2 linked regions of the Parashewanella spongiae genome follow. The protein of the gene in region 2 interacts with the protein of the main gene of each other region in a pairwise test. Links are inferred from orthologs where the notes say so. Each region holds a gene or a part of one and is shown on either strand. Other genes may lie near its edges. The genes, in order: E2I05_RS13800 and ribD.

What was found.
Region 1: the proteins of ribD (region 2) and E2I05_RS13800 interact in binary tests that used the Escherichia coli proteins (3 or more experiments, as listed by UniProt). The link is inferred for Parashewanella spongiae from one-to-one orthologs.

Annotation. Positions count from the first base shown.
Region 1 is NZ_CP037952.1:3,510,968-3,518,325, forward strand. The notes cover bases 2,667-5,659. They hold E2I05_RS13800 (acetyl/propionyl/methylcrotonyl-CoA carboxylase subunit alpha), read left to right. Parts: upstream 2,667-3,157; coding sequence 3,158-5,161; downstream 5,162-5,659. Other genes in these bases: E2I05_RS13795 (enoyl-CoA hydratase-related protein), read left to right, coding at 2,667-2,907; E2I05_RS13805 (hydroxymethylglutaryl-CoA lyase), read left to right, coding at 5,165-5,659. In the rest of the region: E2I05_RS13785 (isovaleryl-CoA dehydrogenase), read left to right, coding at 1-387; E2I05_RS13790 (carboxyl transferase domain-containing protein), read left to right, coding at 462-2,069; more of E2I05_RS13795, read left to right, coding at 2,086-2,666; more of E2I05_RS13805, read left to right, coding at 5,660-6,049; E2I05_RS13810 (CoA transferase subunit A), read left to right, coding at 6,065-6,763; E2I05_RS13815 (CoA transferase subunit B), read left to right, coding at 6,777-7,358. UniProt on the Escherichia coli protein: This protein is a component of the acetyl coenzyme A carboxylase complex; first, biotin carboxylase catalyzes the carboxylation of the carrier protein and then the transcarboxylase transfers the carboxyl group to form malonyl-CoA.
Region 2 is NZ_CP037952.1:4,153,343-4,160,683, forward strand. What follows is about bases 2,274-5,249. They hold ribD (bifunctional diaminohydroxyphosphoribosylaminopyrimidine deaminase/5-amino-6-(5-phosphoribosylamino)uracil reductase RibD), read right to left. Parts: upstream 4,354-5,249; coding sequence 3,193-4,353; downstream 2,274-3,192. Other genes in these bases: ribBA (bifunctional 3,4-dihydroxy-2-butanone-4-phosphate synthase/GTP cyclohydrolase II), read right to left, coding at 2,274-2,282; E2I05_RS16470 (riboflavin synthase), read right to left, coding at 2,522-3,181; nrdR (transcriptional regulator NrdR), read right to left, coding at 4,402-4,851; glyA (serine hydroxymethyltransferase), read right to left, coding at 4,975-5,249. Also shown: ribH (6,7-dimethyl-8-ribityllumazine synthase), read right to left, coding at 1-379; more of ribBA, read right to left, coding at 1,182-2,273; more of glyA, read right to left, coding at 5,250-6,228; E2I05_RS16490 (hypothetical protein), read right to left, coding at 6,383-7,341. UniProt on the Escherichia coli protein: Converts 2,5-diamino-6-(ribosylamino)-4(3h)-pyrimidinone 5'-phosphate into 5-amino-6-(ribosylamino)-2,4(1h,3h)-pyrimidinedione 5'-phosphate.

The sequences.
Region 1 (7,358 bases), 640 kb from region 2 along the record:
GCGGCTTGCATGGATATCGTAGTGCCTTATGTCCATGACCGTGTTCAATTCGGCAAGTCAATTGGCGAGTTTCAGCTAGTCCAAGGTAAAATTGCTGACATGTACACACAAATGAACGCTGCACGTTCTTACGTTTATGCTGTGGCTAAGTCCTGTGACCGCGGTGAAACTACCCGTAAAGACGCTGCTGGTGCGATTTTATATAGTGCCGAATTGGCAACCAAAATGGCACTCGATGCCATTCAACTGCTTGGTGGTAATGGTTACATCAACGAATATGCAACAGGTCGCCTGCTTCGTGATGCCAAACTTTATGAAATCGGAGCTGGCACTTCAGAAATCCGTCGAATGCTTATTGGTCGTGAGCTGTTTAGCGAAAGTAAATAGTTAATAAACATTAACATAAAGGTGTAACGCTCGTTACGCCTTTTTGCTTTATCCCTTTTACAAGGATTTAGACGATGACACAATTGAGCAGTCGAATTAATACTCGAAGCGACGAGTTTAAAATTAAGCACGATGGCATGTCCAAACTGGTTGATGAGCTTCAAACCAAACTTGCCAGTATTCAACAAGGTGGCGGTCAAGTATCAATGGATCGCCACTTATCTCGCGGCAAACTTGCACCAAGAGACAGAATCGAAAAACTACTTGATCCCAGTGCACCATTTGTAGAACTTTCGCAATTTGCGGCTTATGACATGTACGACGCGAATATCGCTGCGGCTGGCATTATTACTGGTATTGGTCGTGTAAACGGTGTTGAATGCATGATTGTCGCCAATGATGCGACAGTAAAAGGTGGCACTTACTATCCTCTAACCGTTAAAAAACATATTCGGGCTCAAGAAATTGCCGAACGTTGCCACCTACCCTGTATTTACTTGGTTGATTCTGGCGGTGCTTTTCTCCCGTTGCAGGATGAAGTTTTCCCAGATCGTGATCATTTTGGACGAATATTTTATAACCAAGCCAAGATGTCAGCAAAAGGTATTCCGCAAATTGCTGTCGTCATGGGTCTATGCACAGCAGGCGGCGCTTATGTACCGGCAATGGCTGACGAATCGATTATCGTTAAAGAGCAAGGCACCATATTCTTAGCGGGTCCACCATTAGTAAAAGCTGCAACGGGCGAAGAAGTCTCCGCTGAAGAGCTTGGTGGCGCGGAAGTCCATACCAAAATTTCAGGTGTTGCCGATCACTTAGCTCAAAATGACGAGCACGCTCTAGAATTAGCTCGCAATGCGGTTTCAAGGCTTAACCATAATAAGCACATAGAAAATACGCTTTCCGCAGTCAAACCACCAAAATACGACCCCAAAGAACTCTACGGCATTGTGGGAACCGATTTAAAAAAACCATTCGATGTAAAAGAAGTCATCGCTCGAATCGTAGATGATTCAGACTTCGACGAATTCAAAGCTAATTATGGTGCCACATTAGTTTGTGGGTTTGCCAAAATTCATGGTAATCCAGTCGGCATTATTGCCAACAATGGCATTCTTTTCTCAGAATCAGCGCAAAAAGGCGCTCACTTTATTGAGCTTTGTTGCCAACGCAAAATTCCGCTTCTATTCCTGCAAAATATTACTGGCTTTATGGTCGGGAAAAAATATGAGCACGAAGGCATAGCCAAACACGGCGCGAAGATGGTAACAGCCGTGACCTGTGCCAACGTACCTAAGTTTACTGTTCTTATTGGTGGCAGTTATGGTGCTGGTAACTATGGTATGTGCGGCCGAGCTTTCGATCCAACCATGATGTGGATGTGGCCAAATGCTCGTATTTCAGTCATGGGCGGTGAGCAAGCGGCTGGCGTATTAGCGACCGTTAAAAAAGATGGTTTAGCGCGCAATGGCGAAAGTTGGAACCAACAAGAAGAAGCTGATTTTAAATCACCAATTGTTGAACAGTACGACAAAGCGGGCCATCCTTATCACGCTAGTGCTCGCTTGTGGGACGACGGCATTATCGACCCAGCTCAAACACGCGATGTAGTAGGCTTAGCTTTATCTGCAGCGCTCAACGCACCTATCGAAGAAACGCGCTTTGGCGTGTTCCGCATGTAATTTGAAGGTAACTATAATGACCACAAAAACTATCTTCGAAGATCAAAATTATCAACACATAATCTGTGAGATTGATGATCGCGGTGTCGGCTCGCTCATTCTGAATCGAGTCGATGTTCATAACGCCTTTGATGAAGTGATGATTGCAGAGTTAATTTCAGCATTACACAGATTTGCCAATGACAATCAATGTAAATTACTCATTGTTAAAGCCAATGGTAAACATTTTAGTGCTGGGGCTGATCTCAATTGGATGCGTAAACAAGTCAAAATGGATTTCGACCAAAATCTGGCCGATGCAAATACCCTTGCAAAGCTCATGAATGACTTAGATAAATTCCCTAAGCCAACGATTGCTCACGTTCAAGGCGCAGCATTTGGCGGAGCGCTAGGTTTAATCTGTTGTTGTGATATGGCTGTCGCGACGCCGAAATCGAGCTTCTGTTTAAGCGAAGTAAAACTTGGGTTAATCCCTGCAGTAATCAGTCCTTACGTAGTTCGTGCTATGGGTAATAGAGCCTCTCGTCGCTACATGTTGACTGCCGAACGTTTTACTGCTGAAAAAGCATTACAACTGCAAATTATTCATGAAGTTGGAGAAGACTTACAAAAATTGAGTCAACCAATGGCCGATGCATTACTTGCGAACAGCCCTCAAGGGATGAACTGGTGTAAATCATTAATTGCTCACCTCGAAAGTGGCGAAATCAATGCCCAAACCTTATCCCATACGAGTGATCGAATTGCCCGAATTCGTGTTTCAAGTGAAGGACAAGAAGGACTCAATGCCTTTTTTGAAAAACGACAACCGAACTGGCAGCAAGTAGAAGGGGATTAACACTATTTCGCATTGATATTTTTGTTATTCAACGAAAGCAAAAAGCTTTCAGAATAAGGCGGAAGGTTGAAAATTTATCGGGCATAAATTAAGAGCTGACAACGAAATTATGAAAGCTTTTAGCTTCGCCCGAAGGGAGTGTTACTAGATGAATGTAATGTGTAAAAAACATTTCGTCATCACTAAATAAGAAAAACAACATTTACAGTAACACTTTGAGTTTAAAAATATAAATAAGGAATAGTGTCCGATGTTTACCAAACTACTGATTGCTAACCGCGGTGAAATTGCTTGCCGAATCATTGATACAGCAAAAAAGATGGGCGTACGTACGGTGGCAGTTTATTCAGATGCAGATTCAAACGCTCGTCACGTCGCTATGGCTGATGAAGCTTTCTATCTTGGAGCCAGTGCTCCAGCTCAATCATACCTGCGTGGAGATGCCATTATTGAAGTGGCAAAAAGAGCAGGCGCTCAAGCGATTCACCCAGGTTATGGTTTTTTATCAGAAAACGCAGAATTTGCTCGCCAATGTGAGCAGTCTGGTATTGAATTTGTCGGGCCAGGTTCGGACGCGATTGATTCAATGGGCAGTAAAAGTGCCGCTAAAGTCATTATGTCTGCCGCCAATGTACCACTCGTTCCGGGTTACCATGGTGACGATCAAACAGATGATGTGTTATTAAAAGAAGCTCACAAAGTGGGTTATCCGCAACTTATCAAAGCCGCTTATGGCGGTGGTGGCAAAGGCATGCGGATCGTTGAAAACCAAAGCGAACTGCAAGGCGCCATCGACTCAGCGCGTCGTGAAGCGGCCTCTTCTTTCGGTAACGATAAATTATTGATGGAGCGTTACCTTCGTCAACCAAGACATGTTGAAGTGCAAGTGTTTGCTGATAAACACGGTAATTGTGTTTATCTATCAGACAGAGACTGCTCAGTGCAACGCCGCCATCAAAAAGTTGTTGAAGAAGCACCTGCTCCGGGTTTATCTGATGATTTACGCAAACAAATGGGTGAAGCTGCGGTTGCAGCTGCGAAAGCCATTGACTACGTTGGCGCTGGTACCGTTGAGTTTTTGCTTGATACCGACGGCAGCTTTTATTTCATGGAAATGAATACTCGTCTGCAAGTAGAACATCCTGTAACTGAATTGGTCACAGGCCAAGATCTAGTAGAATGGCAATTAAAAGTGGCACATGGGCAGACTTTGCCACTAGAGCAGTCTGAAATTCAAATTTCTGGTCATTCTTTTGAAGTGCGCGTTTACGCAGAAGATCCTAAAAACGAGTTTTTACCAGCCAGTGGCAAACTCGAATTTCTTCGGGAGCCAAGCCAAAATCAACACGTGAGAATTGACTCCGGAATTCGTGAACACGATGTGATCAGTAATTTTTACGATCCAATGATTTCAAAACTCATTGTGTGGGACGAAAATCGCCATCTTGCCTTGCAGCGTATGGAAAATGCATTAGACAATTATCGGATTGTTGGACTCAAACATAATATCGCTTTTTTACGCAGTATTATCACTCACTCCGCATTCGTAAAAGCCGATTTTTATACAGACTTTATCGAGCGTTATAACGATAACTTGTTTACCAGCAAAAGTGTAGATCCAGCGAAAGTGTTAGCGCTTGCTGGTTTATCCCAAGTGTTACACCGCCAGCAAGCTTTGCAAAGCGACACATCGCCTTGGGCTAGCTTAACAGGGTTTAGAGTCAACAGTGCCAATCGCCAACAAGTTCGTTTGCTTGATGATGACAATCAACTCGTTGAACTAAACATTATCGAACAATCAAATGGTTATGAAATAAAGGTTGGTGAACAGATCATTACTATTAATGGTGAACTGGCATCAAATGGTTTACTCGCGCAAATTGGTGATCATCGTTTTCTTGTGCCTATCGCTCAAATTGAAAATGATTTCACCCTATTTATCGACAACCAACAATTTCATTTCAAAGCGGTGCAAGCCCAGCAGTTGAGACAAGAAGACAATAGTGAAGATCAATTAAACGCACCAATGAATGGCACCATTGTCACTCATTTAGTTGATGTTGGCGCTCAAGTAAAAGCCGGTCAAGGTTTGATGGTAATGGAAGCCATGAAAATGGAGTACACCATCCAAGCCCCATTTGATGGCGTAGTGAGTGAATTTTTCTTTCACCCCGGTGACCTTGTCACTGACGGTTCTCCCCTTCTCGATGTTAACCCTAATGACGCTCTTGACAGTAAAAGGGACGGAGAATAGAGCATGACAGTCAATATATTTGAAGTCGGCGCACGCGACGGATTACAAAATGAACCCCATGTGAGCACTCAAGACAAAGTGACGCTAATCAATGAGCTTGCACAAGCAGGTGTTCGTCGAATCGAAGCCGCCAGTTTTGTGTCACCCAAGTGGGTGCCACAAATGGCCGACTCAGCGACAGTAATGGATCAAATTGAGCGCAACCCATCTGTGCAGTACAGTGCCCTCACCCCAAATTTAAAAGGACTTGAAGCAGCACTTGCCGCTGATGTTGACGAGATAGCTATTTTTGGTTCAGCCTCTGAGGCTTTTAGCCAAAAAAACATAAACTGCTCAATTGAAGAATCCATTGCGCGTTTTAAGCCTGTAATCGAATTAGCCAAACAACACAACTTGCCTGTTCGTGGTTACGTATCGTGCGTACTCGGTTGTCCATACGAAGGTGAAATCGCGGTTTCTGAAGTGGTAAGAGTCACAGAACTTCTACACACCATGGGTTGCTACGAAGTATCGCTCGGTGACACTATCGGCGTTGGCACACCGAAAAAAGCACTGCAAATGCTTCAAGCGGTTTCACAAAGCGTTTCAATCGATAAGTTGGCACTGCATTTTCACGATACTTACGGGCAAGCGCTCGCTAACATTCAAGCCTGCTTAGAAACCGGAGTGTCAGTATTTGACTCATCCGTGAGCGGCCTTGGCGGCTGTCCATATGCAAAAGGCGCTTCTGGTAACCTTGCTACCGAAGACTTGGTTTATATGCTGCACGGTATGGGATTAGATACTGGCATCAATATAGAAAAACTGTCCCAAGCCGGCAATAAAATATGTAAAGCATTAGGCAAAAGCAACGCTTCAAAAGTTGCTCAAGCGATTTTAACTCATTAAAAGGAACTGACATCGATGGCAGGACTGAATAAAGTAGTCAGCAGCTACACCGAAGCACTGGCAGGGCTCAAAAGCGACATGACAATCATGGTTGGTGGTTTTGGTTTATGTGGTATTCCAGAAGGATTAATCAACCAAATGACCACAATGGATGTAACCGGCTTAACGGCAATATCAAACAATGCTGGTGTCGATGACTTTGGCTTAGGTTTATTACTGCAAAAGCGTCAAATCAGCACCATGATTGCTTCGTACGTCGGTGAAAACGCGACCTTCGAAAAGCAAATGTTGTCCGGTGAGTTAAATGTCATTCTCACACCACAAGGCACATTAGCTGAAAAAATACGAGCAGGCGGCGCTGGTATTCCAGCATTTTTTACAGCAACCGGTTACGGCACGCCTGTCGCAGAGGGTAAAGAAACCCGCGAAATTAAAGGCCGTCATTACGTCCTTGAAGACTCGCTCACCTCGGATTTTGCATTAGTTCGCGCATGGAAAGCCGATACTATGGGTAACCTCGTATTCCGTAAAACCGCTGCTAATTTCAATCCAATGATGGCAACAGCAGGCAAAATAACCGTAGTAGAAGCCGAGCACATTGTTGAGCCGGGTGAACTCGATCCTGATCATATCCACACACCGGGAATTTATGTAGATCGCGTCATTCAAGGTACATTTGAAAAACGCATTGAACAACGCACGGTTAAGGCATAAGGAAGATCCTAAAATGGCATTATCAAGAGAACAAATGGCTCAACGAGTAGCCAAAGAACTTCAAGATGGCTTTTACGTAAATTTAGGCATTGGCATCCCAACTCTGGTGGCAAATTATGTTCCTGAAGGAATGGAGTTAATGCTGCAATCAGAAAATGGTTTGCTCGGTATGGGCGAGTTCCCAACCGAAGATACCATAGATCCTGATCTGATCAACGCGGGTAAGCAAACGGTAACCGCAGTAAAAGGCGCTTCTTTTTTCTCATCAGCTGAAAGCTTTGCCATGATCCGCGGCGGCCATGTTGATTTAACAGTACTTGGCGCATTTGAAATTGACGTGAACGGCTCAATTGCATCATGGATGATCCCCGGCAAACTCATTAAAGGCATGGGCGGCGCAATGGATTTAGTCGCAGGTGCAGACAACATTATCGTGATGATGACTCATGCTGATAAACGAGGTAACTCAAAGCTACTGCCTTTATGTGAGCTGCCGTTAACGGGTTATGGCTGCATAAAACGAGTCATCACCGACTTGGCGCTACTAGAAATTAAAGATGGCGCTTTCCATTTAATTGAAAGAGCTCCTGGCGTT
Region 2 (7,341 bases):
CAATTGCTTGCTCTATGGTGTCAGTTGTGAGTACACCAAAAGCAACAGGTGTATCAAACTCTAAAGAAACTTGGGCTAAACCTTTATTGCATTCGCCTGCAACAAGATCAAAATGCGGGGTACCGCCTCGAATTACAGCACCTAGGGCAATAATACCGTCGAATTTACCACTTGCAGCAACACGTCGTGCCGCGAGCGGAAGTTCAACAGCACCAGGAACACGTACAACTGTGATATTGTCATCATTGACATTGCCAAAACGCTTTAGGGTATCAAGAGCTCCGTCCAACAAGCTTTCAACAATAAAACTGTTAAAGCGTGAAATTACGATGGCTACTTTAGCGTTTTTTGCTTCGATATTACCTTCAACTACGTTCATCTTTTTACCTAAGTTAGTACGCACCCGACAGGGCTGAAAATTAGCGCAATGATAGCATATTTCTAGCCCGAGTCTTGATGCAAATTACCAGAATTTAACTTTATACTAATTACAGTAATTTATCTCTCACTCAGCAAGAGATAAAGGTTTTCAGTACAAGGCGCATGTTCAAAGTACTATATACCCTAATGGCCGCCATACAAAGCTGGCGTTCAACGCACTTCGTGCTTTTGTCGGGATAATTCAAGAACGTGCAACGCAGTAATGGAAACCTTTAGCCTTGCCCTTCGGGAACTTGTATGCGCACACTTTAGTTCATAAAGAATACTTCACAAAATTATCTCAACGTAGCAATGTAATAACAACAGTTTTGTATGTCGGTAATAACTATGTTTTCACCAATTTCGTTTGTACTTTGTGTGCATACATAGCTCTGAGTTGAACATTTAATTACTATATATTGGTATTAGGGTCTGTTGATCTTTCAGGATTAAATTTTGTGCTATTTGAGCATTTATCTGTTCAAGGCGTGAGCAGTGATGCTTAGCCATCTAAGTGAGCTGGTCACAACACAGAACAGTGAATGCTCAAAAGCATCGAAGACAGCGTAAATTGGTCGCTCTTTCTAAATCAAAGGTGCTGCGTTATCGTTTTCTTATTTGGAAACGAAGTAACGACAGTTTTGTATGTCGATAATAACCAAACCTCACAAACTCTGCCTTGCATAAAATAACCAATTTATCGCTGCAAAAACAATCACGAAAGATCAACAGACCCTAGTCTATTTTCATCAGTAACAAATTTATTCTGAAATATACTCAGTCACTTCTAGCCCAAAGCCTGAAAGTGAGTGATAACGCTTTGGTGAGCTGAGCAAGCGCATTGTTGTTACCCCTAAAGAAGACAAAATTTGCGAACCAACGCCAACACGACGAGACGTACCTTGCCATTTAGCCGCCGGTTGTTGACCATTGTCTTCAGCTTCAAACGCTTTCACTTTGTTGAGTACACTTTCAGGTGTTTCGTAGTTGCTGAGTAAAACTAATACTCCGCCTTCTTCAGCAATACGTTCCATTGCTTTATCAATCGGCCAGCTACGCTCTTGACTGCGCTCTGAGAACAACAAATCATTAAAAGTATTTTGTAAATGTACTCGCACTAATGAGTTAGCCGTTACTTCACCTTTAACTAATGCAAAATGGATTTGATTATCAATGGTATCGCGGAAAGTGATCATCTTAAAATCACCAAATCGGGTTGGTAACTTACACTCAGACTCATTGATGATAGTAGTTTCTTTAGTGTTTCGGTACTCAATTAAATCAGCAATAGTACCAATTTTAATACCGTGCTTTTCTGAGAAGATTTCTAAATCAGGACAACGTGCCATTGAGCCGTCATCTTTTAGAATTTCAACAATCACACCTGAAGGCTCTAGCCCTGCAAGCCTTGCCAAATCACAACCTGCTTCTGTGTGACCTGCACGAACCAATACGCCACCTTCTTGTGCCATCAGTGGGAATATGTGTCCTGGCTGAACAAGATCAGCGGCCTTCGCGTCCTTAGCTACTGCGGCTTTAACAGTTACCGCACGGTCATGTGCAGAAATACCTGTTGTTACACCTTGTGCAGCTTCAATTGATACTGTGAAATTAGTGGAAAACTGAGCATTGTTATTATCAACCATCAACGGGATGTTTAATTGCTTACAACGACTTTCTGTCATTGTTTGGCAAATTAAACCTCGCCCATGAGTCGCCATGAAGTTAATGGCCTCTGGTGTGACCAATTCGGCGGCCATGATCAAGTCGCCTTCATTTTCTCTGTCCTCATCGTCCATCAAAATAACCATTTTACCTTGACGGATGTCTTCGATGATTTCTTCTATGCTGTGTAACGCCATGTTCTGACCTTTAATTTTAAGTAATACTGAACCCAAGACGTAAATGATTGCTCGTAAGCCTTAGGTTATACCATTTTGATAAGCCTGAGCTCGGGATAATGAAATCTACCACTCATTGTTTCATCGCGTAACCAACTGTAATAGCAAGCCTATTTCAGAGAAGCACAACACTTGAATAGGCAAAATAGCTGTGCTGTAGAGGTTTGCTTATCCAGAGTTCAGCTTGATTAATTTCAAAGCTAGCGCATAAAGCCTGCTTTGGCTAATGACTCAATAGTCAGGCCAGTCTGGGTTTTAGGTTCGTCTTTTTTGCCAAGCATTAATCGCTCTAAATAGCGCGCCACAAGATCAACTTCAATGTTAACCATACCGCCCACTTGAGCGTCCACTAAATTAGTTTCATCAAGTGTATGAGGCACAATGGTCAGCCTAAATTTACAACCATTCACCTCGTTCACCGTTAAACTGATTCCGTCAATGGTAATTGAGCCTTTGTGCGCAATATAATGAGCCAATTCTTTTGGCGCAGATAACCAAAACTCAATAGCTTTGCCACGTAATTCACGTAGTTCAATTTTAGCAATACCATCAACATGTCCTGAAACAAGATGACCACCTAAACGCGTTGTCGCAGTAACCGCTTTTTCCAAGTTCACTTTCTGCCCAACTTTGTAATGAGCAAAACCCGTTAATGCAACAGTTTCGGCGGATACATCAGCCACATAGCCATCACTGTTTTTTTGAACGACGGTTAGACAGACACCATTTGTAGCAATACTGTCTCCAAGTTGAACGTCAGTGAGATCAAGTTTTCCACTCGAAATCGTTAAACGTATATCATTTGATTGACGTACAATTTTGCTGATATGACCTACAGCTTCGATGATCCCGGTAAACATTTATCTCACCTTTACAACTTTTTGCTGGTTAACTTAAAACGAAAACAGCGATCTTCACCAATTTTTCGTTCATCGAGTAATGTAATTTCTGGCGTTTGGCTCATTTGCAGATAATCAGGCAAAGTTAAACAACTTCGCCCTTGGCTACCTAATAATATTGGCGCTTGATAAAGCCAGAGCTCATCTGCCAAAGCTTGTTCAATTACGGCTCCTGCCAAAGTAGCACCTGCTTCAATGAGCACTGAATTGCAATCCTTACCAAGGTGTTTAAATAACGACTTTAAATCTACCCGACCATTTAAAGAGGGTAATAATAAACACTCCACATGGCTTGGTTTCGAGTTTATAAATTCTGCAGAATATGGCTGAGTAGAAACCAACAAAATAGGCGTTTTGGTCAAAAAAAGTTTGGCTGATAATGAGATCTGGCAATTGGAATCGAGCACGACTCGTAACGGCTGTAAAATTGCGGTTTCAGCTAAAGATTCGGACAATTCGCCTAGCTCATTATGACGAACATTCAAACTACAATCATCTTCTATAACTGTATTGATACCTGTCACAATCGCGCAATGTCGTAAGCGAAGTCGTTGTACATCTCGACGTGACGCCGCAGCTGTAATCCATTTCGATATACCGTTAGATAAAGCTGTTTTACCATCAATACTAGCCGCAACCTTGACGCTCACGTATGGCATCCCTGTTTCCATTCGCTTCATAAAACCATCATTTACGGCTATGGCCTCATTTTGATACAAACCGACATCTACGTGGATACCTGCTTCACGTAATAAAGCAATACCTTTGCCAGCCACATTCGGATTTGGATCTTGCACTGCAACAACAACACGAGAAACTTTTGCATGGATTAGAGCTAACGCGCAAGGAGGGGTTCGCCCAAAATGACTGCATGGTTCTAGAGTGACGTAAGCCGTTGCACCACGTGCGCTTTCATTAGGATCAGTATTGGAATGGATATTGGATTTTGCTTGTTCGAGTGCATGAACTTCGGCGTGAGGCTCTCCTGCCTTTTTATGGAAACCTTCACCTATGACTTTTTGTCCAAGAGTCAGAACACAACCGACATTAGGATTCGGCCGAGTGGTATATCTGCCTTTTCGAGCCAACTGAAGTGCCCGAGTCATCATTTGTCTATCAAAAGTTGACCACATGCTCATTCTATCATTTCCAAGAAATCGTTTAACTCGTTGACACCAAACTTACTTTTGAAGTTTAGCTATGGCGTCGCCAAACTCTGAAACATCTTCAAATGCGCGATAAACAGATGCAAAACGAATGTAAGCCACCTTATCTAACGTCATCAACTGCTCCATGATTAAGTTACCAATCATTTCTGAATTGATTTCTCGCTCGCCAGTAGCTCTAAGTGTCGATTTAATTTTAGATAGTGCTTGCTCAATCCTATCCATCGAAACAGGACGCTTTTCACAAGCTTTTGACATACCACGACGAAGCTTATCTTCATCAAACGGTTGTCGAGAACCATCACGTTTTATGACTCTAGGCATGACTAATTCAGCCCCTTCAAAAGTCGTAAAACGTTCATGGCACTGAATACATTCGCGGCGGCGCCTAACTTGGTGTCCATCGGTGACTAATCGGGAATCAATTACTTTTGTGTCTGTCGTATTGCAAAATGGACAATGCATTGCGCCCCCCAATTACTTATATAAAAATAAATTAAGATTAAAAAAATGGCCGCATTTGCGACCATTCAGATTTTATCTTATTTCAAACGCTTCTGCTAGCAAGGCGAACAGCCGCAAGCGCAATTATGCGTAAACAGGAAAACGAGCACACAACTCTAGTACTTGCTGCTTGACGCGGTTAATTACGTCTTCGTTGTGAGCATCATCAAGCACATCACAAACCCAATTGGTAAGCTGTGTAGCTTCAGCTTCTTTAAATCCACGACGAGTGATAGCTGGTGTACCAATACGAACGCCAGAGGTTACGAATGGTGAACGAGGATCATCAGGTACTGAGTTTTTATTAACCGTGATGTTAGCGCTTCCCAAAGCCGCATCAGCTTCTTTACCAGTTAAATCGCGACCGATTAAGTCAACCAACATAAGATGGTTATCAGTTCCGCCAGAAACTATTTTATAACCACGTTGCTGGAATTGAGCTGCCATCACTTTGGCATTCGCAACCACTTGAGTTTGATACGTTTTGAACTCTGGTTCCAAAGCTTCTTTAAACGCAACAGCTTTGCCTGCAATGATATGCATCAATGGGCCACCTTGCCCGCCAGGGAACACGGCTGAATTCAACTTCTTGTACAAATCTTCGTCATCAGCCGCTGAAATAATCAAACCACCACGAGGGCCTGCCAATGTTTTATGAGTTGTTGATGTTACTACATGTGCGTGTGGCACAGGGTTAGGATAAACACCAGCAGCAATTAGACCTGCAACATGCGCCATATCGACAAAGAAATAAGCATTAATCTTATCTGCGATTTCACGCATTTTAGCCCAATCAACGATACCTGAGAACGCAGAAAAACCACCGATTATCATCTTAGGTTTATGCTCAATAGCAAGGCGTTCAAGCTCAACGTAATCAATTTTACCCGTTTCATCAATACCGTAAGGAATGATGTCATAAAGCTTACCTGAAAAGTTAACTGGTGAACCGTGAGTCAAATGACCACCGTGAGCTAAGTTCATCCCTAATACTTTATCACCAGGCTGAAGCAATGCCATATAGACAGCAGAATTGGCTTGCGAACCAGAGTGTGGCTGAACATTTGCATACGTTGCGCCAAATAGCTCTTTTGCTCGTTCGATGGCAAGAGCCTCAACCACATCGACATGCTTACAACCGCCGTAATAACGCTTACTTGGGTAACCTTCGGCGTATTTATTTGTCAACATAGAGCCTTGGGCTTCCATCACTCTTGGACTGGTGTAGTTTTCAGAAGCAATCAGTTCAATATGTTCTTCTTGACGAACACTCTCTAATTGCATTGCTTCATATAAATCAGGATCAAAATCCGCAATGTTCATATTTTTTTGTAGCATGACTCACTCCAGTAGCTCAGCTTTTTAGTTCTATATAGACATACACCTCAAATTAACAAGAGGTACATTCGTAGGTTGGGCGGCATTTTACTCTTGAATGATGAACAATCACAGTACCTTAATCCAAATTTTACTGTTTTAATCACCGTACATGTTAATGAGATTTAGTCTCATCACTTTTAAGTAGCAAAGGAACATGCAAGCGTTTTTGATTTTCAGTTGAAACAGGTCGAACATGACCAAGAGCGAAAAGCTTGTCCATTAGAGGGTGCCTAACTCGATGGTTCGAACGAAACCAACTAATAAGCGCAGCTTTAGTAGTGAGTTTCCACATACTTCCCCAATATGTTTCAACAACATCATCTTCGGGTATAAAATGAGTTAGCATTATAGGGCAGCACTCCGCACTCTCCTCTGTGACCTTTTCGGCTAGGGTGCTTGATATTACTTCAATAAGTCCTTGTCTATAATCATCTGAAACAATTTTTAGATTTATTTCTGATTGAATTCTATCTTCTCTTTGAGCGTATCTAGAGAGCTTAAATACTCGTGGTTTAATTAATTTTTTAATGCCTCTTAAAATCGAAAGGGCTTTTTCGGGATCTTTATCTTCATAAAAATCAACTCGGCTTATCCAAATTGACAATGGAAGCCATTGCTCCGGTTCACTAATTATTTCTTTTGATAACGAGATAACCTCATAACAAGCAAGCTGAGCTTCTTTAGAAAGACAAGTTAGCTTCTCTTTCATTTCTGCCTGAAGTTGAACTTCCGATTTAAAAGATGCTGTTTTTCCTAGCACTGCATCTTTTTTCAGCGCTGAGACCAATAAATTTATCCTAGAGTCACTCAGAGGGTCTTCTTCCTGTGAAAACTTTTTCAACCATTTTTCATTAGCCTTAACTGCATCATAAAAAGAAAAAGTTACTACATTTTCAAGACCATATTTAAAATAATTCATATCTATTTCAGATAATTCAATATCATCTGAGTCCTCAACATGGGTTAACCTTACTGAAATTTTTCCATTATGTTGATCCGCTGTAACTTTGAATACTAAGTGCTCTATTTGCCAATGCTGATGAACACTATCTATACCTCTTAGCTTAATTT